DNA from 4 places in the Herbaspirillum sp. GW822-FHT03A08 genome. Region 3 is predicted to be linked to each of the others. Evidence: predicted binding sites of a transcription regulator. Region 3 holds the regulator's gene; each other region holds the start of a gene.
What was found. Region 3 encodes sigma-54, which starts transcription at its own class of promoters, with help from an activator protein. Its sites were predicted from a motif close to TGGCANGNAANCTGCTTT; they were not measured.
Positions count from the first base shown of each region.

Region 1: the regulator sigma-54 is predicted to act here: its motif matches at 4,115-4,132, upstream of AC1RN6_RS14465 (ammonium transporter).
Region 2: the regulator sigma-54 is predicted to act here: its motif matches at 3,494-3,511, upstream of hmpA (NO-inducible flavohemoprotein).
Region 4: the regulator sigma-54 is predicted to act here: its motif matches at 2,768-2,785, upstream of urtA (urea ABC transporter substrate-binding protein).

Region 1 is NZ_JBXANR010000004.1:270,682-278,192, forward strand. Features, by position in the region: gene AC1RN6_RS14445 (SDR family NAD(P)-dependent oxidoreductase) at 1-416, shown strand, start outside; gene AC1RN6_RS14450 (IclR family transcriptional regulator) at 548-1,345, shown strand; gene AC1RN6_RS14455 (hypothetical protein) at 1,479-2,078, shown strand; gene AC1RN6_RS14460 (alkaline phosphatase D family protein) at 2,138-3,796, opposite strand; gene AC1RN6_RS14465 (ammonium transporter) at 4,181-5,383, shown strand; gene AC1RN6_RS14470 (hypothetical protein) at 5,395-5,529, opposite strand; gene AC1RN6_RS14475 (hypothetical protein) at 5,507-5,947, opposite strand; gene AC1RN6_RS14480 (cation diffusion facilitator family transporter) at 6,243-7,151, opposite strand; gene AC1RN6_RS14485 (flagellar assembly protein A) at 7,295-7,511, shown strand, end outside.
Region 2 is NZ_JBXANR010000005.1:341,295-348,805, reverse strand. Features, by position in the region: gene AC1RN6_RS17750 (methyl-accepting chemotaxis protein) at 3-1,736, shown strand; gene norR (nitric oxide reductase transcriptional regulator NorR) at 1,851-3,410, opposite strand; gene hmpA (NO-inducible flavohemoprotein) at 3,600-4,781, shown strand; gene AC1RN6_RS17735 (hemerythrin domain-containing protein) at 4,933-5,343, shown strand; gene pdxR (MocR-like pyridoxine biosynthesis transcription factor PdxR) at 5,375-6,823, opposite strand; gene AC1RN6_RS17725 (carboxymuconolactone decarboxylase family protein) at 7,046-7,486, shown strand.
Region 3 is NZ_JBXANR010000002.1:753,403-760,913, forward strand. Features, by position in the region: gene AC1RN6_RS08545 (UbiX family flavin prenyltransferase) at 1-48, opposite strand, end outside; gene grxD (Grx4 family monothiol glutaredoxin) at 2-313, opposite strand; gene hpf (ribosome hibernation-promoting factor, HPF/YfiA family) at 606-959, opposite strand; gene AC1RN6_RS08560 (RNA polymerase factor sigma-54) at 1,062-2,543, opposite strand; gene lptB (LPS export ABC transporter ATP-binding protein) at 2,561-3,304, opposite strand; gene lptA (lipopolysaccharide transport periplasmic protein LptA) at 3,306-3,863, opposite strand; gene lptC (LPS export ABC transporter periplasmic protein LptC) at 3,911-4,513, opposite strand; gene AC1RN6_RS08580 (KdsC family phosphatase) at 4,510-5,061, opposite strand; gene AC1RN6_RS08585 (KpsF/GutQ family sugar-phosphate isomerase) at 5,061-6,089, opposite strand; gene AC1RN6_RS08590 (cation:proton antiporter domain-containing protein) at 6,342-7,511, shown strand, end outside.
Region 4 is NZ_JBXANR010000002.1:9,642-17,152, forward strand. Features, by position in the region: gene urtB (urea ABC transporter permease subunit UrtB) at 1-1,237, opposite strand, end outside; gene urtA (urea ABC transporter substrate-binding protein) at 1,459-2,712, opposite strand; gene AC1RN6_RS05070 (ferritin-like domain-containing protein) at 2,946-3,785, opposite strand; gene dapA (4-hydroxy-tetrahydrodipicolinate synthase) at 4,014-4,883, opposite strand; gene AC1RN6_RS05080 (HD domain-containing protein) at 5,202-5,855, opposite strand; gene AC1RN6_RS05085 (cold-shock protein) at 6,103-6,315, opposite strand; gene AC1RN6_RS05090 (hypothetical protein) at 6,562-6,870, opposite strand; gene infA (translation initiation factor IF-1) at 6,910-7,173, opposite strand.

The DNA.
Region 1 (7,511 bases), on a different contig from region 3:
CCGTCAACCTGACCGGCACCATGCGCGTCTGTTCGGCGGCGCGTCCCCTGCTGAAGGAAAGCAAGGGTTGCATCGTCAACCTGGCGTCGATGCTGAGCTTCTTCGGCGGCGGTCTGGTGCCGGGCTACAGCGCCAGCAAAGGCGGCGTCGCACAACTGACAAAGTCGCTGGCGATTGCTTATGCTGCAGACGGCGTCCGCGTCAACGCGGTGGCGCCGGGATGGATTGCGACGCCGCTGACCAAGGCGTTGCAGGAAGATCCGGCCCGCTCCGGCCCCATCCTGCAACGCACGCCTCTGAACCGTTGGGGCACGCCGGAGGACATCGGCAACGTCGCTGCCTTCCTGTGCACACCGGCAGCGTCCTTCATGACCGGCGCCGTGGTGCCGGTCGACGGCGGCTATCTGGTGTCGTAGTGTTTTTCCGCAGTACCTGATCTGCCTTTTTCCGGCGCCGTCCAGATTGGCGGCGCCGGAAAATCCCTCGGCTATAATGCGCCTCTGCAGTCCTCCGCCTTCCCGCCCTTTGCGCCCGACCGCCTGAAACTATGCCGACTCCCGACACCTCTGCCGAAGAGAATCCAAAGATCGCCGGTACCGCTGCGTTCTCCAAATTCATGGCCGTTCTGCAACTGATCGCCGATCAGGAAGCGCCCTTGTCGATTGCCCAGTTGAGCGCGCAGAGCGGTTATCCGCGCCCTACCGTCTATCGCATCCTCGCCGCGCTGATGGCCGAAGGCATGGTGGTGGAAAATCCGCGTACAAAGAATTTTGAACTCGGTCCACGCCTGATCAATCTGGCCAGCAAATCGTGGGCCAAATCCGACATCCGCACAGCCGCGATCGACGCCCTGCACACGCTGCGCGACACCACGCGCGAAACCGTCCATCTGGCCGTGCCCAGCGACAACGGCATGGTCTACATCGAAAAGCTGGAAAGCCCGCAAGCCGTGCGCATGACCTCACGCGTCGGCACACGCGTGACGCTGTATTCCAGTTCAGTCGGCAAAGCCTACCTCGCCGCGCTGGGTGAAGAACAACGCCGCAGCCTGCTGCGCGCCGTCAAGATGCAGAAATTCACCGAGCACACCATCACCGATCCGGAAGCCTTGCGTGCAGAAATCGCCATGACCGAGCAGCGCGGCTACGCTGAAGACCGCGAAGAGAACGAAGCGCAAATCTTTTGCCTCGGCGCCGCCATCCGCGGCAGCGACGGTGCACCGGTCGCCTGCATCAGCATCAGCATCCCGGTTTTCCGCAAGCATGAAAATCTGCTCGCCACCTACATCGATCCTCTGCTCGCGACCTGCAAATCCATCTCGCTGAAACTGGCCGGCCCGCGCTGAACACCCACGAGTTGCCGATGCCGGCGGCTCCTCTTATTTACACAGCTTAACGAAGTGTTACCAATTGCTTCCCTCGCGCATGCTGCACCGGGGAACTGTTTAAATCCTGCTTTCCGTTCGACGAAAGCAAGCCATGAAACATCTCGTTTTCCCTTCCCGTTTTGCATGCTGTCTGCGCATCGCCATGGCCACGCTCAGCCTGTCGGCATGTCTGGCGCTGCCGGCACATGCCACGCAACTCATGGATCTGTTCCCGGAAGACATCATCGCTACAGTACAACAGCTCAAACCCGAACTGAATCTCAACCCCAACCAGCAAACCCTGTGGCGCCAGACCGAGCAAAAGACGCTGGCCATTGTGCGGCAACGTCAATTACGGCGCGATCGTCTGCAGGCAGAAACCGCGCGCAACATGAACAACCCCGGTTTTGAACTGCGTGATCTCGGACGCGCCGTCGATCAGGAGTCAGCGCTCTCGGAAGCAGACAGCCGCCAACTGCGCGAACTATGGCTGACCGTTGCCGATGCGCTGGACGATACGCAACGGCAGGCGGTTCAATCATTCATCGCCGACCGCTTACAGCGTGTGGCCGAACATGGCGGCGGCGCGTCGGCAAAGAGTGAGGGCGGAGGTGGCCGTATGGGAGGCAAGCGCAGCGGCGGCGCCGGCATGGGAGGTTCGGGCGGGATGGGTGGCATGGGCGGCACGGGTGGCGGCGGATCGCAATTCTGATCGGATCCCATGCCACGCGATGCAGACACCTCCGGCAGATGCACCGGAGGCCTTTGCGCTCACACTTCGGGCGGCAATTCGACGGTGAACAGATTCTTGCCGTCGACGTTATGCAGGGATACCGTCATCACTCTGGTCTTCGCATCGATCTTGCCGATACCAAAAAACTGATACAAGTCGGCCGGCGAGCGATTCTGTTTCATGTCGGCCGGGATGCTCACATAGCGCACGTCCGGACCGAATGTCCGGTCGATCTCGCCGGGTCCGAAGGTGCCGGCATGCAGCGGTCCGCCGACAAATTCCCAGAACGGTTTGAAGTCGGTGAACTGCGCCTTCTCCGGCATGTAATAAGTCGCCGACGCATAGTGCACGTCCGCCGTCACCCATACCACGTTCTTGATGTTGTGACGCTTGATGAAGCGCAGCAGCTCGGCAACTTCCAGCTCACGTCCGGACGGTTTACCGTTGTCGGCATTGGCCCATGCCTCGAAAGTGCCTTGCGGCACATCCGGATTCAGATCCGGCACGACGATTGAAATCGGCATGTCGCTGGCGACCACCTTCCAGGTCGAGCGCGACCGCAATAATGCCTGCTTGATCCAGCGCATCTGCGCCGCACCGAGAAAGGCAGCATCCTGCCCTGGCACCAATTGGCGGTTCGGAGAATTGGCGCCGCGGTAGCTGCGTTCATCGAGCATGAACACTTCCAGCAGCGGACCATAGTTAAACGAACGATAAATGCGCTCCGGATCGGCGACGTCGATGCGGAATGGGTTGTACTCGAACATCGCCTGCCGCGCGCGCTGTTTCAGCACGTTCAGCTCACGTTCCTGATAGCGCTTCTCCGCCTCGCCGATCACCTGGCCGGGATACCAGTTGTTGCGTACTTCGTGATCGTCCCACTGCACGAGGAAAGGCACTTCCGCCATGAAGCGTTTCTTGTTGGCGTCCATCAGGTTGTAGGCGAAGTTGCCGCGATAGTCATCCAGCGTCTGCGCCACTTTGGATTTGGCAGGCGTCACCAGATTGCGCCAGATGCTGCCGTCGTCCAGCGTCACCTCGGCCTGGATCGGGCCGTCGGCGTATATCTGATCGCCCGAGTGGATGAAGAAATCCGGCTTGAAGCGGCGCATGGTTTCATACACGCGGTAACCGCCCCAGGCTTCGTTAATGCCCCATCCCTGCCCGGCTTCGTCGCCGGAAAACGCAAAACTGATGTCGCGCTCGCTACCGCCGGGAATGATCAGGCTACCGGTCACCGGTGCACTCCATGCCGACTCGTGCTGCAAGTCCTGAAAGCGCACGCGATAGAACAAACGCTGCGATACCGGCAAGCCGCGCAAGTCCACGCGCGCGGTGTAATCGTTACGTGCCAGCGCCGCTGGTCCGGCGACGGTAATCGCATTCTTGAAATTCTCGTTGACCGAATAGTCCACCACCATGCGTGCCGCGCGGTCGGTGCGGCTCCATAGCATCGCCGCATCGCGTGTGATGTCACCGCTCATGGCGCCGCTGTCGACTTGCGGACGCAAACGCTCGGACGTCACGATGGCGGGTGCTTGCTGCGCGAACGCGGGAGTGAGCGTACCGGCGGCCAGCAACGCGCCGGTACCGAGCGCGGCGTCGCGCAGAAAGTCGCGGCGGCCATTGCCGTCGCGGCTGTCATGACTATCGTTACAGCCGGAGCTGGAAGGTGAAGAGGATTGATCATCGGACATGGCGGACTCCTTGGCTGCACACACGAAAAATTGCAATGTAGCAATGCAATATGACCGTTCCATGAACAGATGCCGATCGCTACAGCGCTGCGCGCACTCGTCTTTGAATTTTCGATGTTTCCTGAATAAAACCCTGAATTACTTCCATTCTCTGCCCTCCAGACAAACGACACCCTCGATTTTGCGCAAACAGCTCGTCTTTTATGGCGCACCATGCGGACGCATCATTTCGCACGGTTTGCGTGCGGTTTTCCTGCATCAACAAAAGTCACAAAAAAATGTCCTTTAAATTCAGTTATTTAAAAATTTGCACCGAAATGGAATGAATTTTGCTTTATTAGGTGCTTTTTAAACTTTTTTGCACAATTATTGGGAGATTTTTCTGTGGACGATCACAAAAATGGTGCCGATGCGCTCTTCATTTTGCTCGGCGCAATCATGATCCTGGCGATGCATGCCGGCTTTGCCTTCTTAGAGCTAGGAACGGTACGCCGCAAAAACCAGGTCAATGCGCTGGTCAAGATCCTCGCCGATTTTGCGGTATCGACCATCGCCTACTTTTTCGTCGGCTACTACGTCGCCTACGGCGTCAGTTTCTTCAGCGGCGCCGAGACGCTGGCCGCTCGCAGCGGTTTTGAACTGGTCAAGTTCTTCTTCCTGCTGACCTTCGCTGCCGCGATTCCCGCCATCATTTCCGGCGGCATCGCCGAGCGCTCCAAATTCCACCCGCAACTGATCGCCACGGCAGTGCTGGTCGGCCTGGTGTATCCCTTCTTCGAGGGCATCGCCTGGAACCAGCACTTCGGCGTGCAGGCATGGATCAAGAACGTCTTCGGCGCCGAGTTCCACGACTTCGCCGGCTCCATCGTGGTCCATGCGGTCGGCGGCTGGATCGCCCTGCCTGCGGTATTGTTGCTGGGCGCGCGACGCGGACGCTACACCAAGGAAGGCGCGGTCGCTGCGCATCCGCCATCGAACATCCCTTTCCTCGCGCTGGGCGCCTGGATCCTCACGGTCGGCTGGTTCGGCTTCAATGTCATGAGCGCGCAAACCCTCGACAAGATGAACGGCCTGGTCGCGCTCAACTCCCTCATGGCCATGGCCGGCGGCACCCTGGTCGCGCTGATCATGGGCAAGAACGACCCCGGCTTCGTCTATAACGGTCCGCTGGCGGGACTGGTCGCGGTGTGCGCAGGCTCCGATCTGATGCACCCGCTCGGCGCGCTGGTCACCGGCGGCATCGCCGGCGCCATCTTCGTCTGGATGTTCACGCGCACGCAAAACAAATGGAAGATCGACGACGTGCTCGGCGTCTGGCCGCTGCACGGCCTGTGCGGCGCATGGGGCGGCCTGGCAGCCGGCATCTTCGGCATGAAATCACTGGGCGGCATCGGCGGCGTGTCCTTCATGGCGCAGCTGTGCGGCACCGTGCTGGGAATTGCCATTGCTTCTCTCGGCGGCTGGATCGTCTACGGCCTGCTCAAGAAAGCCATCGGCATCCGCCTCGATGCGGAACAGGAATTTGAGGGTGCGGATTTGTCAATTCACAAGATTTCGTCGACGGCGGAGCGGGAGACCAGCTGGTAGTCGCCGCCTCTTCAGCCCGCTGACTTGTCCTTGATCTGCTCGCTGAACACCGCGCCCAGCATCTTGGACAAATCCGGATTGGCGTTGCTGTCGCGAAAGCGTGCATCGACCTGCGCCGGTGGTTCATGTCCCTCCCGGGTGCACAATCGGAACGTCCTGATGCTGTACCCGGTACAAGGCGTTCCGGAACGCCGGATCCGACGGTGGTTGCGGACTCTGCTGCGGATGCTCGACGGCGATCATCGGCATCCAGTTACCGAGCTGCTGCCGTCTGCGCTCGGCCTCCTCTGCGCGCGGGCCACGTCCGCGCACCTCCAGTTCTTCAATGTAATCGAGCAGCGTCTTGGGCTTTTTTTGCTGCTTCCATTCTTTCTGATTGTTCAGTGCCGCAGCGGCAGCATCAAGCTGCGCCAGCTGTTGTGCCTGCGGCGAAATCTGCACAATGGTGTCGATGTCCTGAGTCGACACGACAGTTATCGGCGTATCCGATTGCGCTGCAATCTTCGGTGAAGAATAAGACGTATCCTTCAGCGGCGCCTGGCTGGCAGGGAGTCCAGAGATCATTTTATTTTCCTGGGTGCGGCAACGTAGCGGAGATGCAGAGCCATGTCGGAAGGCCCGCCGGGATGCGGATTAAGCCCGTCGCTTTTCAGGAAAAACCTATCGCACAGGCTTGTCAGTTTATCGTCAGCGCCTCAAGAATCTTTACGCTTGTCAACGCCAGATATTCAGCAAATCTATCCATGGAAAATACATTCAAAAACCTGCCGCCACGTAAGTTGACAAAGCCGGATTAAAAAACATCTCGCCATGAAAAAAGCCCGGCATCAACCGGACTTTTCATTGCTGAAAATCTACGTTACGTATCGTCTCGCTGCACCGGATCAACATGCGTCATCACATCCAGCACATGATGCTGCTCCAGCACGCGTTGACGCGCCGATGTGGCGATGGCGTGGCCTTCAGTTACGGTCTGGTTGCCGTCGAGTTCAAGGTGTACGTCGACGATGGTCATGTCGCCCATCTTGCGCGTGCGCAGGTCATGCACACCGAAGACGCCGGGTGTTGCCAGCAGCGTTTCGCGTATGGCCTGCGACTCTTCTTCCGATACCGCTTTGTCCATCAGGTCATTGAGTGCGCGCCAGAAAAACACCGCGCCGGTGCGCACGATCATCAGCCCGACGATCAGCGCAGCAATCGGATCGAGTAAAGGAAAACCGAGCAAGTTTCCGGCGATCCCCAGCGCCACCACCAGCGACGACACTGCATCCGAACGCGCATGCCAGGCATTGGCGACCAGCATGCTGGAACGCACATGTTCGGCGATGCGAAGCATGTAGCGAAACAGGATCTCCTTGCTCACCAGCGTCGCCAGCGCCACCCAGAGCGCCGTCATATGCACCACCTGCACATTGAGCGTTTGCAGTTTGAAGAAGGACGATACCAGCATGCCGATGCCGACCGCCAGCAAGGTGCCTCCCAGCGCCAGCGACGCCGCCGTTTCGAATCGTTGATGGCCGTATTGGTGATCGGCGTCGGCAGGCGTCCTGCTTTGCCATGCTGCGAACAGGACAACGAAGTCCGCCACCAGGTCGGAAAGCGAATGCACGCCGTCGGCGACCAGCGCCTGCGAGCCGGAGAACACGCCGGCAATGATCTGCAGCGTGGTCAGCACCAGATTGACGACGATGCTGACCAGCGTACTTTTGCGGCCGGCCTGATAACGTTGTTCTGCGGCAGTTGTATCGTTTTTTTCTACAATTATCATATTGACAAGTCGACGGTAGCGTCCTAAACAAACCTTGTACTTAACGGCGATTTACAGGATGATCTTGCCACACAACAAAATCACATTTAAAGGAACCGGAATTCTTGCCGATTAGCTAAGCATAAGGACTTCCGAGAAATATCATGGAACAAACAAGCCCGCAATCGCTGTCGTTCAACTTCGACAGAGTCAGCGGAGAACTGGTCGCGGCATTCACTCCGGTTGAGGGTGTGCAAGTCCCAAATCTCGTGATTCTGAAACAGGCACTCACTGACGGCGGCTTTACCAAGCTCTATATTGACGAAGCGATGCTGGGCGATTTTGCCGCCAAGGCCGCCACGGCCAAGGAAGCCTTTTCGC
Region 2 (7,511 bases), on a different contig from region 3:
TAATGAAATGGTTTTATAACTTAAAAATCGCTACCAAACTGATCGCGACCTTTTTGTCGATAATCGTGCTTGTCATCTGTCTGGGCATCTTCGCCATTGTTCAGCTGGACAAGGTCAACACGGCTTCCACAGACATCTCGACCAATTGGCTGCCAACCATACGCACGCTGGCCCAACTCAAGTTTACCGCTGCCCGCGTCCGCAGTTTCGAACAACAGCACATCCTCGCATCCGATCCCAAAGAATTCGACGAGATCGAGCAGTCCGTCAACAAACAAATCGAGACCTTGCTTGCCTTGCGCAAGAAATATGAAGGTCAGATGACCGAACCGGCCGAACGGGCGGCTTTCCCGGATGTATCCAGGGCCATCGATATTTTTGTCGGCGAGCATCCGAAGATCATCGCCCTGTCCCGCCAGAACAAGAACGAAGAAGCACGCACCTTGCTCAAGGGTGACTCCACCAAAAACTACCGCCAGATGATCGACATGATCGACAAACTGGTCGAAGTCAACGATCACGGCTCCGAAATTTCCAGCCAGACGGCGGACGAAACCTACGCCAGTTCGCGCATGTGGATCATCGGCATGCTGGCAGTATGTGTCGTCGCAGCACTGGCGCTGGCGATCTGGATCGCCCGTCTGATCTCGCATCCGCTGGGCGAAGCCGTCAAGGTGGCGCGCCAGGTGGCTGATGGCGATCTGACTGCGGATATCCGGCAAGACAGCAACGACGAAACCGGCCAGTTGCTGGGCGCGCTCAAACTGATGAACGACAATCTGCTGCGCATTGTCACCAGCGTACGCAGCGGCACCGACACTATCTCCACCGCCTCGAGCGAAATCGCCACCGGCAACATGGATCTGTCATCGCGCACCGAGCAACAGGCCGGATCGCTGGAAGAAACGGCGTCGGCAATGGAAGAACTGACCTCGACCGTCAAGCAGAACGCCGACAATGCCCGTCAAGCCAATCAGTTGGCCGTCTCGGCCTCGGAAGTGGCAGTCCAGGGCGGCAACGTGGTCGAACAGGTGGTCAACACCATGGGCTCGATCAATGAGTCGTCGCGCAAAATCGTCGACATCATCAGCGTGATTGACGGCATCGCCTTCCAGACCAATATCCTGGCGCTGAATGCCGCTGTCGAAGCTGCACGCGCCGGCGAACAGGGGCGCGGCTTTGCCGTCGTGGCGTCGGAAGTACGCAGTCTGGCGCAGCGCTCTTCCGCCGCGGCCAAGGAAATCAAGACCTTGATCGACGATTCCGTCGCCAAGGTCGACGTCGGCAGCAAGCTGGTGGAACAGGCCGGCACCACCATGGATGAGGTGGTGAGCAGCGTCAAGCGTGTCACCGACATCGTCGGAGAAATCACTGCCGCCAGCCAGGAACAAAGCGTCGGCCTCGATGAAATCAATCGCGCGATTACCCAGATGGATGAAGTGACGCAGCAGAACGCCGCACTGGTGGAAGAAGCCGCCGCAGCAGCACAATCTCTGCAGGAACAGGCCAGCAACCTGTCGCAGACGGTCAGCGTCTTCAAGCTGGATCGCAATGCGATGGTGCAGCCACAAAACCATGCGCATGTCGCCGCAGCAACAAAACGCACCGTCAACATCACGCCGAAACCGGCGCCGTTACCCGCCAAATCTACAGCCCCGGCGGCTTCATCGGCCAGGAAAGTGATTGCAACTACCGCCCCGGCTACTGATGACAGCGGCTCGTGGGAGCAGTTTTAAGTCGAAGAAACCGAAGCTGTCGTCCTGACGAAAGTCGGGACCCAGCGTCGTAAAGACGGTCGTAACGACACGGGGTCCCAGCGTGCGCTGGGACGACGATGACGATTCAGAGCGTTATTTCAGCCCCAACCGTTTTGCCATGCGGTTGAGATTGGCGCGATCAATCCCCAGCTCGCGCGCAGTGGATGCGACATTGCCGCCGTTGCGCGCCAGGCTGGCGCTGATCAGACGGCGCTCGTAGGCGCTGACGGCATCGCGCAGACTGCTGCCGTTTTGCAGGTCCAGCTCAGTCTGGATCTGCTCTTCCTGCTCCGATATCAAGGGCTTGAATTCATTGACCAGATCAAAATCCTCCGCCTCCAGCGTCAGGATGCGCGGGCGTTCCGGATGTTTCGCCAGTGCCTTGAGCGCAGTGCGGGCGATTACGTGTTCCAGCTCGCGCACGTTGCCCGGCCAGCGATAGCCGAGCAGTACTTCCTGCGCATCGGTGGCCAGACGCAGGCTCAGCAAACCCAGCCGGAAACGGTTTTCTTCCAGGAAAAATCCGCTGATCAGCAGAATATCGTGCCCGCGCTCGCGCAACGGCGGCGCCACCAACGGGTAGACGCTCAGCCGATGATAGAAGTCGGAGCGATAGCGGCCCTGGCGCACTTCCTCTTCCAGATTGCGGTTGGTGGCGGCGATCACCCGCACGTCGACCTTGTGCTCTTCGTCCGACCCGACGCGCTGGATCTGGCCGCTTTGCAACACACGCAGCAACTTGGCCTGCACCGCCAGCGACAATTCTCCGACTTCATCGAGAAACAAGGTGCCGCCGTCGGCCAGCTCGAACTTGCCGCGCCGATCACTGACAGCCCCGGAAAACGCGCCGCGCACGTGACCGAATAATTCGCTCTCGACCAGAGTTTCCGGCAACGCGGCGCAGTTGAGGCTGATGATGGGTTTGCGCGCGCGCGGCGAGGCGGCGTGAATGGCGTTGGCGACGAGTTCCTTGCCGACGCCGGTCTCACCGGTGATCAGCACCGTCATGTTGCTCGGCCCGGCCAGGCGGATTTCTTTCATCATTTTCTTGTGCGCCGGACTCTGGCCGATCAGCTCGCGCCGGCTCTGGTTGGCCGCCAGCCGGTAGGCTTCGGCGCGCTGGCGCTCCTGCTCGCTGGTGGTAGCCAGATCGTGGATGCGCTCAGCAACGTTGACCGTCGCCGCCGCCAGACTGGCGAAGGCCTGCAAGGACGCCGTATCGACCGAGTCGAAGCGTCCCGGGCCCAAGGCATCCAGCGTCAGCAAACCCCAGGGCCGTCCATTCATCGTGATCTGGCATCCCATGCAATCGTGCACATGCAATTCGCCTGAATGCGCCTCCACCAATCCGTCATAAGGATCGGGCAGCGACGAATTCGCTGGAAAGCGTGTCGGCGGCACGTTGGATAACAGGATGCGAAAGCGCGGATGCTCGCTTACGCGAAAGCGGCGACCGAGAGTGTCGCTGCTCAAGCCGTTAATCGCCAGCGGGACCAAGACCTCGCCATCGAGCCGCAACAAAGCGGCAGCGTCACAAGGAAACATCATGCGCAAGGTATCGAGCAGGCGACGGTAGCGTTCGCTGTCGTGCATCTCGCGCGACAGGTCGGCCATCAGGGGAATCAGCGCGTCCAGCAAGAGCTTTGGAGTCATTTTTACTCTTTTCGTGTCGATTTGACTCGGGTCAATTTGACTCGTCAAATTTCTAAGCAACTGATTGTAAAGGATTTTTCTTCTGGCATGGAGATTGTATAGAGAACAGGGACGAAATGATTTTTTACAGCGACATTTCGATGTTTTTGCCGGTTTTTCCCGGTTCACCCAGACAAAAAGAGGCTCTTCATGCTATCCGATGCTCACCGTGCCATCGTCAAATCCACCGTTCCTCTGCTGGAAAGCGGCGGCGAAGCGCTGACCACGCATTTCTACAAAATGCTGATGCGCGATTATCCGCAGGTCATCCCCTACTTCAACAAAGCGCATCAGGGCAGCGGCGATCAGCAGCGCGCACTGGCCAACGGCGTGCTGATGTATGCGCGCCACATTGATCAACTGGAACAGCTCGGCGGCCTGGTCAGCACCATCGTCAACAAACACGTCGCCCTGCAGATCCTGCCGGAACATTACCCGATGGTCGGCGACTGCCTGCTGCGCGCGATCCGTGAAGTGCTGGGCGCCGAGATCGCCACCGACCAGGTGATCGAGGCCTGGGGCGCTGCCTATGGACAACTGGCCGACATCCTGATCGGCGCTGAAGAAGGCATTTATACCGCCAAAGAAACCGCCGACGGCGGCTGGCGCGGCGTGCGCAAGTTCGTGGTGGTGCGCCGGGTCGACGAAAGCGACGAAATCACCTCCTTCTACTTCGCGCCGGAAGACGGCAAGGCCATTCTGGCGTTCCAGCCGGGCCAGTATATCGGTCTGCGTGTCGATGTCGACGGCGAAGAAATGCGTCGTCAATACTCCCTGTCGGCCGCGCCCAACGGCAAGATGTACCGCATCAGCGTCAAGCGCGAGCCGAACGGCAAGGTATCGAACTATCTGCACGACCATATGACGGTCGGCAAGACCATCGACCTGATGCCGCCATCCGGCGAATTCACGCTGACCGCCGGCGAGAAGCCGCTGGTGCTGATCAGTGGCGGCGTCGGCATCACACCCATGCTGGCGATGCTGGATGCGGTGCTGCCGACCAGGCGCCCGGTGGTATTCATTCACGCGGCGCGTCACGGCGGCGTACATGCCTTCGGCAAGAAAATTGCGGATCTGGCGCAAGAGCATCCGCAACTGCAGCACTACTTCTGCTACGAGCAGCAACGCGAACAGGACCAGGCGCCACACGCGATCGGCTACCTCGACCGCGACAAGCTGGGCAACTGGCTGCCTGCGTCGATGGATGTGGACGCCTATTTCGTCGGTCCCAAGTCCTTCATGAAAGCCGTCAAGCGCCATCTGAGCGACCTCGGCGTGCCGGCAGCGCAAAGCCGTTACGAGTTCTTCGGCCCGGCGTCATCGCTGGATTGATACTGAAACACTGCGAAAACAAGGTTTAACAGCGTTGTGAGGTTTGCGCCGGATCGGGCGACATCGTGCATGAGCATGGTCCGGCGTTTTTTTCTCTCACCCATTTTTACTTCAGGCCCGATACAGAAAAACAGGGCAAGCGAGCCACCTCATGAACATCGACAAATACAAACATCAGCACGTTGCCATCTTCAACAGCATCCGCAAGCTCAAGGAGCTGTCTCATGAAGGCATCCCCCAGAACGCCGCCGATATCGCCGCGCTGGTGATCAAAATGAGTTCAGTCATCAAGCTGCACTTGTCCATTGAGGACAAATTCCTCTACCCGGCCTTGCAAGAGGCCAATAACCCGCGCCTGGCGATGCTGGGCAAGCAGTATCAGCACGAAATGACGCACATCGCAGAGACGTACGGCGAATTTGCTCGCAAATGGAATGATGCGGGACATCTGATGGCCGATCCGGAAGGTTTCCGGGCCGAGGCGAACCGCGTACTGAAAATCCTGTTCGAACGCATGCAGCGTGAAGATCGCGACTTTTACCCGATGATCGAGGTTGCGTAATCGGTTTAAGCCGTTTGATGCACCCCGCGCGCTACGACGTCAGCTCAGTCAGGATCGTCTTCACCCGTCCCAGCGCCACTTCAATATCGAGCGACTCGATCGCGCCATAGCCGAAGAACAAGGCCGGCTGCGGTGGGGCCTGATAGTAAAACTCGTCCAGCGTGTACAGCGCCACATCCACGCGGCGCGCCAGCCTGACCAGTTGCGTCATGTCGACCTCGGCCGTCATCTCTGCCGCCAGGTGAAAGCCTGCATTGGTCGGCACGGCGCGCATCCAGGGCTTGAGATCGCCGTTGAAAGCGGCCTGAAGCTTCTCGCGCCGGGCGACGTAGATGCCGTGGCAGCGCCGGATGTGCTTCTGGAGATAGCCGTCGTCGATGAATTTGGCCATGGCCCATTGCGTCATGGTCGGCGTATGCCAGTCCGACAGTCCCTTGACGACCGTCATCGCGCGCCGGATTGCCGGAGGCGCAATCACGTAGCCCACCCGCAGCTCCGGATTGATCGTCTTTGAAAAGGTGCCGACGAAGGCCACCAGACCGTCCTGATCCCGGCTTTGCAGGGAGTCCAGCGGACGCCCTTCGTAGCGAAACTCGCTGTCGTAATCGTCTTCAATGACGATTGCTCGCAGTTCGCGCGCGCGTTCCAGCAAGGCATCCCGCCGCGCCTGGCTCATCGGCATGCCGAGCGGGAACTGGTGCGCCGGCGTCACGTAGATCAGGCGCGTGCCATCCGGAATGCGATCAACTTGCATACCTTCGTTGTCGACCGGAATACCGGCCACCGTAGCGCCCTGCGCGGAAAACAGCATGCGCGCCGGCGGATAGCCGGGATCCTCCACCGCCACCATGCTGCCCGGCTCCACCAGCACGCGCGCAATCAGGTCCAGCGCCTGTTGCGCGCCGTTGGTCACGAGCACATCCGCAGCCGTGCATTGCACGCCGCGTGAGAACGACACGTGACGCGCTATCGCTTCCCGCAACGCCGGCAAGCCTTCAGTCTCCGCATAAAAGCCGCTTGAATTGCTGCTCTGGCGCAAACCATACAGGACGCACTGTCGCCATTCTTCCTGCGGAAACTGCCGGCGTACCGGGATGCCTCCCTGAAAATCGTATAGCGAACGGCTTTCCGGCCCGACGTGCCGCATCGACAAGGGGAAAGACTGATTCAGCCAGTGTTCAATCAGATTTCCCGCTGCGAGGTCTCCGCTTTCAAAGCGCTTCGGTTTCGGCCTTGCCTCGGGCGGCGCATTGACGAACGTGCCGCTGCCGATCTGGCCGACGAGCAATTTATCCAGCGTCAGGCGGCTGTAGGCTTCGGACACCGTTTTGCGCGACAAGCCCAGTTGCGTCGCCAACAGGCGCGACGGCGGCACTTGTTCGCCCGGCATCAGCCGCCCGGTCAGAATGGCGTCGCGCATCTGGCGATAGACCTGTCCGGCCAGGTCTTTGGATCCCTCGATAACGATGTGTAGCTCCATGAGCGCTCCGGATGCATGTCGTAGTTGTTCTTGTCACCGGTGATTTTAGCGGCAGCGCCGGAAGTGGTCTCCTCATTTTTCAGAAAATTGGTTATCCGTGCGCGGTATTGGACTCCTTAAGATGACGTCACTGGCTAAGCAACAACGGCAACCGGATACCGAAGCCTGGCAGACGCCAAACGACTTTTTTCAGATTTTTACTCACTCTCAAGGAGCATTACCATGGAACAACGCGTCGATTTCTACAAAGCTTCCCCTGAAGTCCTGAAGGGCATGATCGCTCTCGAAAACGTGGTCGGCAAACTCGGCCTCGAAACCTCCCTGCTGGAACTGGTCCGCCTGCGCGTCTCGCTGATCAACGGCTGCGCCTTCTGCGTCGACATGCACACCGCCGACGCTCGCAAGGCCGGCGAAACTGAACGCCGCCTCTACGCCGTGCCGGTCTGGCGCGAAACCCCGTTCTTCACCGAACGCGAACGCGCCGCCCTGGCCTGGAGCGAATCGCTGACCCTGATCTCGCAAACCGGTGCGCCTGACGAAGACTACGCTCTGGTGCGCGCACAATTCACCGATGCCGAACTGGTCAACCTGACGCTGGCCATCAACACCATCAACGCCTGGAACCGTTTTGCCATCGGCTTCCGCAAGATGCCTGTTGCCTGAGCCGGCAAGGGACAAGGAGCCTGAC
Region 3 (7,511 bases):
CTTAGCCCTTGAACAGGGTTTGCAGTTCGCCGGCTTCGTACATTTCATTCATGATGTCGGAACCGCCGACGAACTCGCCGTTGACATACAGTTGCGGGATGGTCGGCCAGTTCGAATATTCCTTGATGCCCTGGCGCACGTCCGGGCTCTCCAGCACATTGACGGTGACGATGTTTTCAGCGCCGCTGGCCTTGAGCAGTTGGATCGCTTTGCCGGAAAAGCCGCATTGCGGGAATTGCGCAGTACCCTTCATGAACAGCACGACAGGGTTTTGGGTGACGGTTTCTTTGATCCAGGATTGCACTTCGCTCATGACTACACCTTCAAAAAGTTCTCAATGCCGACATTATATGAAAAAGCGAGCCTTCGCGTTGAGGTCTGCTGATTCTGGAGGAATGGTGTTGCAGAATGGGAAACTGTCTTTCCGGCAACTTCGACAACAAGAAGAAAATATATAAATTATTTGTCCTTGTCTTGTCGGCAAGACAAGGGTGAAGGGGCTGAAGGGGCGGGAACGGAAGAAAGATGTAAATGATATAAAAACAAGAAAGGGCGCTGACGCGCCCTTTTTCTGTTGCCGGTCCAATCCGCCGGCTAGCTGGATATCACGAGGCTGCTGCTGGCACTGGTTCTTCCGGCAGGCGTTTTGCCATCGAGTGATGGTTCTGTACACGGTCCTTATGCTTGATGACCTGGCGGTCCAGTTTGTCGATCAGCATGTCGATGGCGGCATACAGGTCATGTGCAATGCTTTCGGCATGCAAGTCCTTACCCTTAATGTGAACGTTGATTTCTGCTTTCTGGCGTTTTTCTTTTTCTGTCAGCTTGTCGACGCTGAGGATCACACTGATGTCGATGACGTGATCAAAATGGCGCTTGATACGCGTCAGTTTGCTTTGCACGTATTCGCGGATTGCGGGGGTCAAATCGAGGTGATGGCCACTAATGGTCAGATTCATACAGCACTCCTATCATGAGATTGCTGGAGGTTCTTACGCATTGTCCGGTTGTTTGTGGAGCATTACGCCAGAACACAGCAACAGGTGCTACTACAGAAAAACTTACAGAGATTTGCGGAGATTCACCGGCGGGATCTTGAGCACTTCGCGGTATTTCGCGACGGTACGCCGCGCCACCACCATGCCCTGTTCCGCCAACATATCTGCAATCTTGCTATCAGAGAGTGGGTTCTTAGGGTCTTCTGCTCCTATCAGTTGTTTGATGAGAGCCCGTATCGCGGTGGAGGATGCTTCTCCTCCTGTTTCCGTTGCGACGTGGCTGCCGAAGAAGTATTTCAACTCAAACATGCCATGCGGTGTCAGCATGTACTTCTGAGTCGTTACACGAGAAATAGTGCTCTCGTGTAGACCTAGTGTATCAGCTATTTCGCGCAACACAAGGGGGCGCATGGCAACTGCCCCATGAGAAAAAAAGTTGCGTTGCCGTTCAACAATTGCCTGTGCGACACGCAAAATTGTGTCGAAGCGTTGCCGCATGTTTTTGATGAGCCACTTGGCTTCCTGCAACTGCGAACCGAGCGATCCGTCGCCCTTGGTTTGCTTCATGGCATTGGCGTACATCGCATTCACGCGCAGGCGCGGCATGACGTCGTGGTTGAGCAAAACCTGCCAGCCGTCTTTGGTCGCTTTGACAATCACATCGGGCACAACATAGTCGGAAGTTTCCGACGCGAAAGCGGATCCGGGATGCGGATTGCACTGACGGATAACGGCTTGTGCTTCTCGCAAGTCTTCGTCGTCGCAGCCGAGTGCTTTCTTGATTTTGTTGAAATCTCTTTGAGCAAATAAAGGTAAACACTCCTCGACTATCGTCAGCGCCAGACGGCGTGTGACAAAGGCAACTTTCGGCAGACGTTTGATCTGCAGCGCCAGGCATTCCGATGCGCTGCGGGCGCCGACGCCGGCCGGGTCGAAACTTTGCAGCAGCTTGAGCGCAATGGAGAGTTCTTCCAGCTCGATCTCAAGTTCTTCCGGCAGGCGCGCGAGGATGTCTTCCAGCGGCTCTTCCAGGTAGCCGTGATCGTCGAGTGCGTCGATGATCAGTTCGACCAGCGCGCGGTCGCGCAGCATGCGCACGGTCAGGCGCGCCTGTTCCAGCAGATGCTCGCGCAGCGTGACGGTATGCGCTTCCAGTTGCGGGCGCGCGTCTTCATCGTCGGGCGTTTTACCGGTGCGGGCGACGTCGTCGAAACTCCACTCGGCATCGCCGCTGACATTGTTGTCATCGCCGCCGAGACTGTCGGCGTGTTCGGCCGACTCCGCTTCGGTCGGCGCGCTGCTGACGACGTTTTCGGCCGGATTGGCCTGTTCGGCAGGCGTCGAGCTGATGGCGCCGTCGGCCAGCAGGCGCACGGAGTTGTCGAGCGCGTCGTCGAGACGTTCCAGCAGCGGATTGTCGGAAAGGATTTGTTCCAGTTCCTGATGCAGTTCCAGCGTCGACAATTGCAGCAGACGGATCGACTGCTGCAACTGCGGCGTCAATGCCAGATGCTGGGATGTGCGTAACTGGAGAGATTGTTTCATTGAATCGGCCTGTGGCCTTACATGCGGAAGTGTTCGCCGAGATACACGCGGCGTACGGATTCATTGGCGATGATGTCGTCAGGGCTGCCGCTGGCCAGCACGGTGCCCTGATTGATGATGTAGGCGCGGTCGCAGATGCCGAGCGTTTCGCGCACGTTGTGGTCGGTGATCAGCACGCCGATGCCGCGTTCCTTGAGAAAGCGCACGATACGCTGAATTTCGATCACTGCAATCGGATCGATACCGGCGAACGGTTCATCCAGCAGCACAAAGCGCGGGTCGGTCGCCAGTGCGCGCGCGATTTCAACGCGGCGGCGTTCACCACCGGACAACGACAAGGCCTGGCTTTCACGCAGCTTCTCGATTTGCAATTCGTGCAGCAGGTTGTTGAGACGGCCTTCGATTTCATCGCGGCTCAGCGGCTTGCCGTTTTCCCGGCGCAGTTCCAGCACGGCGCGGATATTGTCTTCCACGGTCAGCTTGCGGAACACGGATGCTTCTTGCGGCAGATAAGACAGGCCCATCGAGGCGCGCTGGTGAATCGGCAGGCGCGAGATATCGGCGCCGTCCAGATCGATTTCACCGCCGTCTGACGGCACCAGGCCGACGATCATGTAGAACGACGTTGTCTTGCCGGCGCCGTTGGGACCGAGCAAGCCGACCACTTCGCCGCTTTCCACCTCAAGCGATACATCGCGCACGACCTGGCGCGCACCATAGCTTTTTTGCAGTCCGCGGACGACCAGAGAACTTGTCGCCATCTTATTGTCCCTTCGGAGGATCGACGCGCGGCTGGATGATCGCCGTGATGCGGCCGCCACCCGGCTTGCTCTCGCCGGTATTGGTGTTGTTGACCGAATAGAACTCGGCGCGGCTGTCGTAGGAGATGAACTCGCCGTTGACTTCATCCGTCACGCGCGGGCCGTCCATGCGCTGCATATGCGCGCGTGTAAACAATTTCGAGATTTCGGTTTTCTCGCTGTATTCGATGCGCTCTGCCTGTCCTTCGATCCACAGGTTCGGACCGCCGTCACGTTTCTGGCGGAAGCTGGCGAGCTGGCCGGGCGCCGCGTACAGAATGGCGAACTCGTAGCCGGCCGGGTCGGTGGTCAATACGACCTTGCCGGCCTTGATCAGCAAGGTGCCGCGAGTAAGGATGACGTTGCCGGTGAAGGTTTTCACCTGTTTGACGTCGTCATACACCATCTGCTCGGCTTCGATGCGGGTCGGCTTCTCGGTGTCGGCTTTTTCAGCGCGAACGATGCTGCTTGTGCTCATCAGGAGCAGGGTCAGCAGAGGCAATAAAAGATTCGTTTTCATATCATCCTGCGCAAGTATCTCGCTTGGTTGTGCCGACTGGCTTGTGGCTAGCGTACACGCGGCTGGTACGTGCCGCGGACATTGTGGAGTAACTGGAATTCCTGTGTTGCATTGTTGGCGATCATGCCGGTGCCGGTCATGATGGACGCACCCATGGTCAGCTCCACCGGCTTGTCCGTTTTTGCAATATCGTCATCCGGCAACAGCAACAGATATTCGGTCTTCAAGTGCATGTTCTCGGATTTTGCGGTGGCTGCGCGGTTGCCGTTGACGTCGCCGTACATGTGAATCTTGCTGTTGTCGTCTTCAATTCTTGCTCGTTGCGAGTACAGCGTCATCGGCGCTTTCTCTTCCGACAAGGTGGTGATGACAGGCTTCGTCACTTCAAATGAATCGTCAGCGGGGAAGTGGACCATCCTGGCGCCGGTGATGTCGTAGCGCGGCTGGCCGGTTTCCGACATTTTGACGTAGCTGAACTGCTCGACGTAATAGTCCGGCTTGCTGCTTGGACGTGTCGTGAGTGCGCCGTCGCTGTTGCTGCGCAGGACTTGCAGCACCCAGAAGCTGGCCAGCGCCAGCGCCGCGAGGACGGCGACGATGATGGCCAATCGGATGCGCTGCGCTGCGCGTTCGCCGCTGTGGTTGCTCATGCAAGATAACCGGCCAGCGCCGTCTCGTAATGGCCTTGCACCGTCAGGATGAAATCGCACAGCTCGCGGGCGGCACCGTTGCCGCCGAAGCTTTCGGTGATGTAGTCGACGCGTTGCTTGACGTCATGGTGACCGTTGGCCACGCAGGCGGTGAAGCCGACTTTGGTGAGTACAGGCAGATCGATCACATCGTCGCCGAGATAGCCGCAGGCGGATGCCGGGATACCGGTCTGTTCCAGCAGCTGTGCGAAGGCGATGCGTTTGTCGTGTACGCCTTGAAATACATGCGCGATACCCAGATCCTTGGCGCGGCGCAAGACGATAGGCGACTGGCGCGCGGTGATGATCGCCGTGGCAATGCCGCCGAACTGCTGCAGCATCTTGATGCCGTGGCCGTCGAGCGCGTTGAAGCGTTTGATTGGTTCACCGTCGGGGCCGTAATACAAACCGCCGTCCGTCAGCACGCCATCGACGTCAAAAATCATCAGCCGGACTTGCTTGGCGTTGGCAATGGCGGCGGCACCGGCCGTACTGAATCGGTCGGCCATCAGATCACCTTGGCGCGGGTCAGATCGTGGATATGCAGGGCGCCGACCAGTTTGCCGGCAGCGTCGGCCACCAGCACCTGGTTAATGCGGAATTCCTCCATCAGCTGAACGGCATCGACCGCCAATTGATCCGGCGTGATGGTGCGCGGACCGCGGTGCATGACGTCGGCAATGGACGACTTGGTGAAATCTTCGCCGCGTTCAAGCAGGCGGCGCAGGTCGCCGTCGGTGAATACGCCGATCGGATGGTTTTGATCATCGACCACGGCGGTCATCGCCATGCCCTTGCGGGTGATTTCCATCAAGGCGGCCGACAGCGACACGTCAGGCGTGACCGCCGGAATGGCGTCGCCGGTACGCATCACATCGCGCACGTGCGTCAGCAGACGGCGGCCGAGTGCGCCGCCCGGGTGCGAGCGGGCAAAGTCTTCTTCCATGAAGCCGCGTGCGTCCAGCAGGGACACTGCCAGCGCGTCGCCCATGGCCAGCGTGGCAGTGGTGCTTGCGGTAGGCGCCAGGTTCAGCGTACAGGCTTCCTTGTCGACGCCGACGTTCAGATGAATTGCCGACAATAGCGCAAGGCTGGATTCGTCATTGCCGGTCATGGCGATCAGGTAGGCGCCCATGCGCTTGATGATCGGCACGATGGCCATCAGCTCGGCGGTTTCGCCGGAATTGGAAATAGCGATGAAAACGTCATTTGGCGTGACCATGCCCAGGTCGCCGTGCGCCGCTTCCGCCGGATGCATGAACAGCGCGGGGGTACCGGTCGAGGCAAAGGTCGCCGCGATTTTGCGGCCGATATGGCCGGATTTGCCGATGCCGGAGACCACCACGCGGCCTTTGCATTCCAGCAAGACGCCGACGGCGCGGGCCAGCGGTTCATCGGCGTTGTCCGACATCCGGGCCTTGAGCGCCAGAATGGCGTCGGCCTCGATTTGCAGGGTTTGACGGGCGAGACTCAGCGCGCGCTGTGCGCTTTCGGTAGAAAAAGCTTTTGGCAAGATTTTATGTTCGGTTACACTCATAACCGAAGTATAAACGAATTACGAAAGCAAAAAACTTGCCAGATGTAACCTCGTGTAGCGCCATGGGTGTATTTGGGGAGCGTTGCGGCCGCAATCGGCCATCCCGAAGGCTGAGTATACGGCTGAAATGCAGACGGGACGGGCGTGTCGCAATAATGCACCAAATCAGATCGATGACCGCAAGGCAGGCATGGTTCTGGCTTAACAGGCCGTATGGCCTTCACCTATAAAAATTGCTTCGTTTTCTAATCCATGTTTTCTGGTCTGGAACTCACACTTTTCCTGCTCGGCGCCGCAGTGCTCGGTGTCGTCGCTTTTCGAATGTTTCACCTGCCGCCGATGCTGGGCTATCTGGTGGTCGGCATCGTCATCGGCCCGCACGGGCTCGGTTTTGCTGAAGACAACGAAACCACCCATGCCCTGGCCGAGTTCGGCGTAGTGTTCCTGATGTTCTCGATCGGGCTGGAATTCTCTCTGCCCAAGCTCTCGTCGATGCGCCATATCGTCTTCGGACTGGGCGTCGCGCAGGTGCTGGCGACCATCGCGGTGGCCATGGTGTTCGGCTGGAGTACCGCCTACATCCTGCCGCAACTGCACAATATCAGCTGGCCGGCCGCCTTTGCGCTGGGCGGCGCGCTGGCCATGTCGTCCACCGCGATCGTCTCCAAACTGCTGACTGAACGGCTGGAGCTGGAAACCGAGCACGGCCGCCGCATCCTCGGCATCCTCCTGTTCCAGGATCTGGCGCTGGTGCCGCTGCTGATCATCGTGCCGGCGCTGGCGAAGAACACCGGCAACCTCGCCGTCACCTTGGGTTGGGCGACCACCAAGGCGGTAGTAGTGCTGGCCTTGCTGTTGTTCTTCGGACAAAAGCTGATGCGCAGCTGGTTCCAGATCGTCGTCAAGCGGCGGTCGCAGGAATTGTTCATGCTGAACCTGCTGATGATCACGCTGGGCGCGGCATGGATCACCGAAAAAGCCGGCCTGTCGCTGGCGCTGGGCGCCTTCATCGCCGGGATGCTGATTTCCGAGACTGAATACAAGCATCAGGTGGAGGAAGACATCAAATCCTTCCGTGACGTCCTGCTCGGCTTGTTCTTCATTACCATCGGCATGCTGCTCAATGTGCATCTGGTGCTGGAGCACTGGTGGCTGGTTCTGTTGCTGCTGATCGGTCCGGTGCTGCTCAAGTTCGTATTGATTGCCGGCCTGGCCAAGCTGTTCGGATCGACCACCGGCGTCGCCTTGCGCACCGGTCTGGCGCTGGCGCAGGCCGGTGAATTCGGCTTCGTGTTGCTGAATCAGGCCGGCGGCTTGCAGTTGATGGATCCCTTGCTGATCCAGGTGATTCTGGCGTCCATGGTGCTGTCGATGCTGGCCGCACCGTTCATCCTCGCCAAATCCGACGCTATTGTCATGAAG
Region 4 (7,511 bases), 740 kb from region 3:
GGCCCAGACGTGTTTTATTCAGGATCAGCCACACTGCAAACACCACAAACAGCGCGAAGAAAATAATCACGATCCGGTTGTACGACAGCACCAGCGAACCCAGCACCGTGATGCCGCCCGACATCCAGCTCGGGTTGGCGACTTCGACATTCTGCGCGCCGAAGATCGAGCGCACGCCCTGCATCAGCATCAGGCTGATGCCCCAGGTGCACAGCAGGGTTTCCAGCGGACGACCGTAGAGCCAGCGGATCACCAGGCGTTCGAGCGCGATGCCCACTGCCGCAGCAACGATGAAGGCAGCCGGCAGCGCAACAACAAGATAAGCGTCGATCGCACCGGGGAAGAATTTGCGGAACACCAGTTGGCACACGTAAGTCGTGTAGGCGCCGATCATCAGCAGTTCGCCGTGCGCCATGTTGATGATGCCCATCAGGCCGAAGGTGATCGCCAGGCCCAGCGCTGCCAGCAACAGTACGCTGCCCAGCGAGACGCCGTAGAACAGTTTGCCGACGAATTCGGTGATGGACAGGTGGCGGTCCAGCGCCGACAGCGTGCGGACCGCTTCAATGCGCACGCCCTCGTCGGTTTCGACATAGCTGCCGTCAGGATTTTTGGCCAGCATTTGTTCCAGCACCGGTTTCAGATTGGCGTTGGTGGTCTCGGCCAGCGCTTTGACGGCGGCCTTGCGTGCCACCGCGTCAGGCGCATGCAGGTTGGCGGTGGCGACCACTTGCTTCAACACTTCCTGAATCTGCGGATCTTTTTCCGCGGCCAGTGCTTTGCTGATCAGTGGTGTCTGTGCGGCGTCGGCGGTCTTCAGCAGTTCTGTCGCTGCGGTCAAACGTGCGGCGCGGTCCGGCGAGAACAGCTTGAGGCCGGACAGGGCGCCTTCGACCACACCGCGCAGACGGTTGTTGACGGTAATGCCTTCGGCGTCGTCGGGCGCAGGTCCGGTCTTGTCGGTGGCGGGATTAAATGCCTCGGTGTCTTCAATGATCAGCACGTCGCCGGCAGGCGTGGCGTACAGCGCATCGCTGTTGATGGCGTTGAGGATTTTCTGGGCGTCGGCATTGGCCAGCGCAGCAATCTGGGTGACGGCGGCAATCCGCGCGTCAGGGTCGTCGCCGGCCAGCGGCTTGAGCAGCGCCGGATCGATCGCGGCATGCGCGCTGATCGCCTGGGTGCACAGCCAGCCTGTGAGCAAGGCGGACGCAATGATCTTGGGGAGAAGTCTCATGGTTCTTTTCGGTGGCACTGCAAGACGGAAAGAAAGTCGGTCTTACGACGCTTATCTGAGATTCATGCACGCACTTCCAGGAGAAATTTCACTGAGAAATTTCAAGTAAAGAATGCGGCCTTGATTGCACCGGACGGGATGTCGGACGTCCGGTGCAAGGACTTGCAAACCGCTGCATGGAACATGCAGCGGGGACTACTCAAACGTTGCAAGCTGCTGCATTACATCTTTTGCTTGCTTTCGTTGCCCGGGATGTATGGGCTCCATGGCTGTGCACGGATCGTAGTCTTGGTCTTGTTGACCACGTTGAACTGACCGTCGGCCTTGATTTCGCCGATCATCACTGGTTTGTGCAGGTGATGGTTGGTCTTGTCCATTTCCAGCGTGTAGCCGGACGGCGCCTTGAAGGTCTGGCCGCCCATCGCTGCGATCACCTTGTCGGTGTCGGTGGTCTTGGCTTTTTCAACTGCTTGCTTCCACATGTAGATACCGACGTAAGTCGCTTCCATCGGATCGTTGGTCACGACTGTGTCGGCGTTCGGCAGACCCTTGGCCTTGGCGTAAGCTTTCCACTTCTTGATGAAGGCGGTGTTGACCGGATTCTTCACGGATTCGAAGTAGTTCCAGGCAGCCAGGTGGCCGACCAGCGGCTTGGTGTCGACGCCGCGCAATTCTTCTTCACCCACCGAGAACGCCACGACAGGCACGTCGGTCGCCTTCAGGCCGGCATTGCCGAGTTCTTTGTAGAACGGCACGTTGGAGTCGCCGTTGATGGTCGAGATCACCGCTGTCTTGCCGCCTGCTGCAAACTTCTTGATGTTGGCGACGATGGTTTGATAATCGGAGTGGCCGAACGGTGTATAGACTTCGTCGATGTCGGAATCCTTCACGCCCTTGCTATGCAGGAAGGCGCGCAGAATCTTGTTGGTGGTGCGTGGGTACACATAGTCGGTGCCCAGCAGGACGAAACGCTTGGCGCCGCCGCCTTCTTTCGACATCAGGTATTCAGTCGCAGGGATCGCTTGCTGGTTAGGTGCTGCGCCGGTGTAGAACACATTCTTTTCCAGCTCTTCGCCTTCATACTGAACCGGGTAGAACAGCAGGCTGTTCAATTCCTTGAAGACCGGCAGAACCGATTTGCGCGAGACCGAAGTCCAGCAGCCGAACACGACGGAAACCTTGTCTTGCGAGATCAGCTGGCGCGCTTTTTCAGCGAACAGTGGCCAGTTGGATGCAGGGTCAACGATCACAGGCTCAAGCTTCTTGCCCATGACGCCGCCATTGGCGTTGATTTCATCGATTGTCATCAGCGCTACATCTTTGAGCGATGTTTCGGAGATGGCCATGGTGCCCGAGAGCGAGTGCAGGATGCCGACCTTGATGGTGTCCGCGGCGAACGCGGCTGGGAGCCAGGAGGATGCTGCAAGTGCGAACGCGCCGAGTGCTGTTGCTTTTAGGATAGTGCGACGTGACATGAAGTGCTCCTACAGTTAGAAGAATCAATGAGAGTTTGTTGACTGCCTTTCTGCTTTAGCAGATTGCGTGCCAATGACAATTCGTCAATCTCTCTCGATTTTTCCGGCTTTGCAGAAGCGAGCGCGCGCTATCGCACCATTTTAGTGATGGTAAAAATGGTGGCGGTGCGGCGAATCCCGATTTGCCCCAAACAGGAGCAATTTGGTGCAAATCAGTGAAGGGGTGATTGTTTTTAGCGCAAAAATACGTGCTGCATCAGTTGCTGGATCGGATATTGCACCCAGCTCTGCACCCGCGGCGACAGCTCCAGCGGACGCATGATCATCTTCAGCGTCATCTCCGGCGTCAAATTGGTGCGCACGGTAGCGCTCATGCGCGCGCTCAGTTCCTTTAAATAGGCAACGTCGCCGGCCCGCGCCGGATCGTGGAATTTCAGTACATGGCGGATCGCGCAGTCGGCATCTTCATTGCGCATTTCCAGCGTGCGTCGGCTCAGGGTGCCGAGCACGCGCGAGCGGCCGATGCCTTCGCGTTTGCGATATTCGCGGAAATAGCGGTAAAAATGCTTGTAGTGATTGACCTCGTCGTTCGAGATTCGCGAGGCCAGATCGCGTAGCACCGGTTCCTTTACGCTGCGCGACAGTGCCCGGTAATACGTCGCGGTGCCGGTCTCGACCACGCAGCGCGCCGCCATTTCCAGCGCCTTGGTCGGTTCCAGCAGTTCGACCTTGCAGTAGGTCGCGTACTCCTTGAGGAAACTGTCGTAAGCGCGTTGCCAGGGAAATTCAGGCCAGACATGCTCGACATACGCCCGCAGCGCCCGGCCATGCTGCAGCTCTTCCACCTCCCACTGTTCGCGCAGCCAGGCCGCGACTTCGGCGTTGTCGCTGAAGAAATCCAGCAGGTTATCGGTATACAGATCGGAGCCGCTTTCGACGAAGGAGGCGCAGGCCACCAGATAGAACGTGTTTTCGTCGCTACGTACACGCCGCAGATCGATGCGGGAAAAATCCAGGTCGGCGATGCTCCAGTGCGGCTGGTGCCGATCTTGTTGCTGTTCCTGACTTGCCACGATACCTCCTCGACAATGCTGACATGGAAATAAGACGAGGAGAAAACTGCTTGGTTCGCAAAGAAACATTAGCCTTTTGTAACAAAGGCGGATTTATCGTGCGTCATATTTCCAATCAGGCAATACCGACAGTAGGTCGGAACGCGAGCGATGACGGCTGCCTCGTTTTCAGCAAGCCGCCGTTTCGCCCGCTCCCTGTCTGCGGTTTTTCAGTTTGTCGCCCGGCGCTTACAGGCAACCAAGCCGCAGCAATTCGCGTTGCAGTTTTTCTTGCAACGCCGTAGAACCGGGCTGCATCGGCGCGCGCAATTCGTCGCGCACCATGCCCATCAATGCGAGCGCGGTCTTGATCGGCGCAGGATTGGGTTCGGCAAACAGCAGACGAATCAGCGGCAGCAAATCGTAGAAGACGGCACGAGCCTCCTCGATGCGTTGCGCGCGCACCAGCTGCGCCACGCGTACAAACAGGTCCGGACGCAGATGTGCCGCCGCCGTGATGGCGCCGCTGCCGCCCAGGCAGAGCGTGGTGAAGATCTGCTCATCTTCGCCGGCCAAGATGCGCAAGCCGCCATGCGCGATCAGGTCCATCGTCGCACCCAGGCTGCCGCCGCAATCCTTGACGGCGACAATGCGCTCATGCGCGGCGAGCGCAAGTATCGTGGCGCTGTCGATGTTGATGCCGGTGCGATAAGGGATGTTGTAGACGATCACGGGCACGGTGGCGGCGTCCGCCATGGCGAGATAGAAAGCGCGCAGGCCTTCCTGCGAGGGACGAATGTAATACGGCGCCGGGATCAGCAGACCGGCAATCCGGCGCTGCTGGATTTTCTGCATCTTTTCCAGCATGCCCGCCTGGCGGTTGCCGGCCAGCCCCATTACTACCGGGCAGTCGGGCACGGCGGCGATGATGGCGTCCAGTACCGCCAGTTGTTCATCGTCGTCCAGCGCGGCGGCTTCGGCCGTCGAGCCGCAGGCCACCAGTCCGGACACCCCGGCGTCAACCATGCTGCGAGCCAGCGCCTGCAAGGCAGGAAAATCGATGCGACCGTCGTGAAACGGCGTGATCAGAGGGATCCAGATTCCGTCGAAAGAAGTCATTGCTGCTCTCCATTGAAGTACTGCATTACAGACCGTCGAATGTCTGTCGGCAGGTGCAAGGAAGAGGTAGCGAGGGGAACGTGTCCGGTCTGCGTTTGCCATCCTGTCAGCCCACCTGACAGGACAGCGCGCCCCGGTCAGATGAGCGACTGTTTTTTTTGTTTACCGGCGGCCGTACGCACGCGCGTCTGCGCAGCCGCGACATACAGGCTGAGCGACAACAGGCAGGACAGAGTGACCAGGGCAGCGGTAAACATGAAGATCAATACGTGATGTAAAACGATGGATCGATTCTAGCAGCATTCCGGCGAAACGTTTTCAGACCGCGGCACCTTGCCATTCCGCGATAAAGGTTGTGCGGAAATCGCGCAGCCATTGCATGCGCTCTTCGCCGAGGCGGCGACCAGCCAGTGTTTGCATGGAAGCCGGCAGCGTCTCCAGTTTGCAGGCGATGTGGTCTAGTGCATAGCGTTTGTCGTCGAGTGTGCGTTGCGATCCTTGCACATCGTCGGGATGGGCGAGCTGGCTGCCCATGCGGCCGGCGGTATAGAACAAGCGCGCCAGGCCGACTGCGCCGAGCGCATCCAGCCGGTCGGCGTCCTGCACGATCTTCGCCTCGATCGTCTCCGGTGGAATACCGGCGGAAAAGCTGTGCGCTTCGATGGCGTGCGTGACGCCTGCCAGTTTATCCGCAGGGAAATGCATCGCCTCCAGATGGCGGCAGGCCAGTTGTGCCGCCTGCTTTGACGCCGTGTGTCGTTGCGGATCGTTCTTCGGCAGATTCACCAGATCGTGTAAATAGCATGCGGCTTGCACGATCAGCGCATCAGCTTCGGGATGTGTGCGCAGCAAGGTCTGGGCTGTGTGCCACACGCGATGCAAATGATTGATGTCGTGTGCGCCATCGTTGCCGGCAAGTTTGCCGGCCAAAGCGACAAATTGCGCTTGCCAGCCATGCAGAGGGAGATTCATGAACAAGGATTTCGGAATGGCGGAGGAAAAACAGGATGATAGCGGAAGCGCAGCGGCCGGACAGTAGCCGGGAAGAAATGCCGGATGAAAAAAAGCCCGCCGTAGCGAGCTTTCTTTATCTGCGGTTTCCCGCAGGGTGCCGGATCCGATCGGCAATGACCCATGCTATCTGCGTGGTGTCACCGGCGACATATTGAATCCGGACTTGCATGCGCGAAGACCGTAGTCTGCGCGTCAGAACATTCGATTAGATAGGACGAATGTTGGTTGCTTTTTCGCCCTTGGGACCAGTGCCGCGCTCAAACGAAACGCGTTGGTTTTCAGCCAGGCTCTTGAAGCCGGTCGACTGAATGTCCTGGAAATGCGCGAACAGATCGTCGCCGCCTTGATCAGGCGTGATGAAGCCGAAGCCCTTGGAATCGTTGAACCATTTGACTGTACCGGTTTGTGATGTAGACATGTTTTACTTCCTTGAAAAAATGAGGGACGACGCCCGAAGCGCACCCGAGATCAAGCAAGATGTAACCGAAGAGAGTCAAACAGAGATGGCTTGTGAACAAGCGCAAGGGAGAGAGACCAACAATAACGACGACTTGATGTAAGTGCAGAATTCAATATACAGGTAAAACAGAGACTTACCTAAGCATATCGCGATAAATGGAGATTTATTTTCTGGAGGCCGGCTTGCAGGCTCAACCCGGCTGCCTCAGTTATAGCCGTAGGTCGGCGCCGGCGCGCGTTGCTGCAATTGCGCGATGGCGCGCTGCAGACGCTCATCGACGCGTTTGCTGCGCGAGGCATTGTCGGCAGTGGTCAATTCCAGTTCGCGAAAATACACGCGTACCGATTTTGCCTCCGTCACCAGCTCCAGCCGATGTGCATGTTCATGCGTCAGATCGGCGCCGATATCCCACACGCAGTCGGCGATCTGCACGTCGAGTGCCAGCGCAATGTCGAGCGCCCTGGCGGAAATCGCCGCAGCGCCTGCAGAACGTTCGATAATAGTGTCGGACATGGCGCGGTTCCGGTGTGGACGTCGGTTAGCTTGATGCGCTTAGTAGCGGCGACGTTGCTGCCCACCACCGACCGGTCCGCGTTTTTCCAGATGACGGAAAGTGATGCGGCCTTTGCTCAGGTCGTAAGGCGACAGTTCCAGCGTGACTTTATCGCCGGCCAGGATGCGGATATGGTTCTGGCGCATCTTGCCGGAGGTGTAGGCGATCAGTCGATGACCATTTTCCAGGTTGACGCGAAAGCGCGAGTCCGGCAGGACTTCTTCGACGAGGCCGTTCATTTCGAGTAATTCTTCTTTAGCCATGGTGGTTTCCAGGTAAGGCGCTCGACGGGCGAAACAGGCACGCAGCAAAACAAGCTGCACAGCATTCGCCAGAGAACGCAGAAAAAAGAGACCGGTTGCCGCGCGAGCGGACCAGTGCGATTTTGCTTTTCGTTCCGGTGTCCCAACAAGGACACACAAAAAGACTTTTGCGCCAGAAGTACAACGTTGCCGGCGCAGGACGGTTACTACGGGACGGGCCGACTGCTCGGGAACGACAGAAGCACGACCGGAAAGAGTGGAGACAGGCAATATTGCTGGCCGGTCCGGGAAAGGGTGTAACACCCAACTAAGCGCTATTATACCCTGTTGGCGCCGGA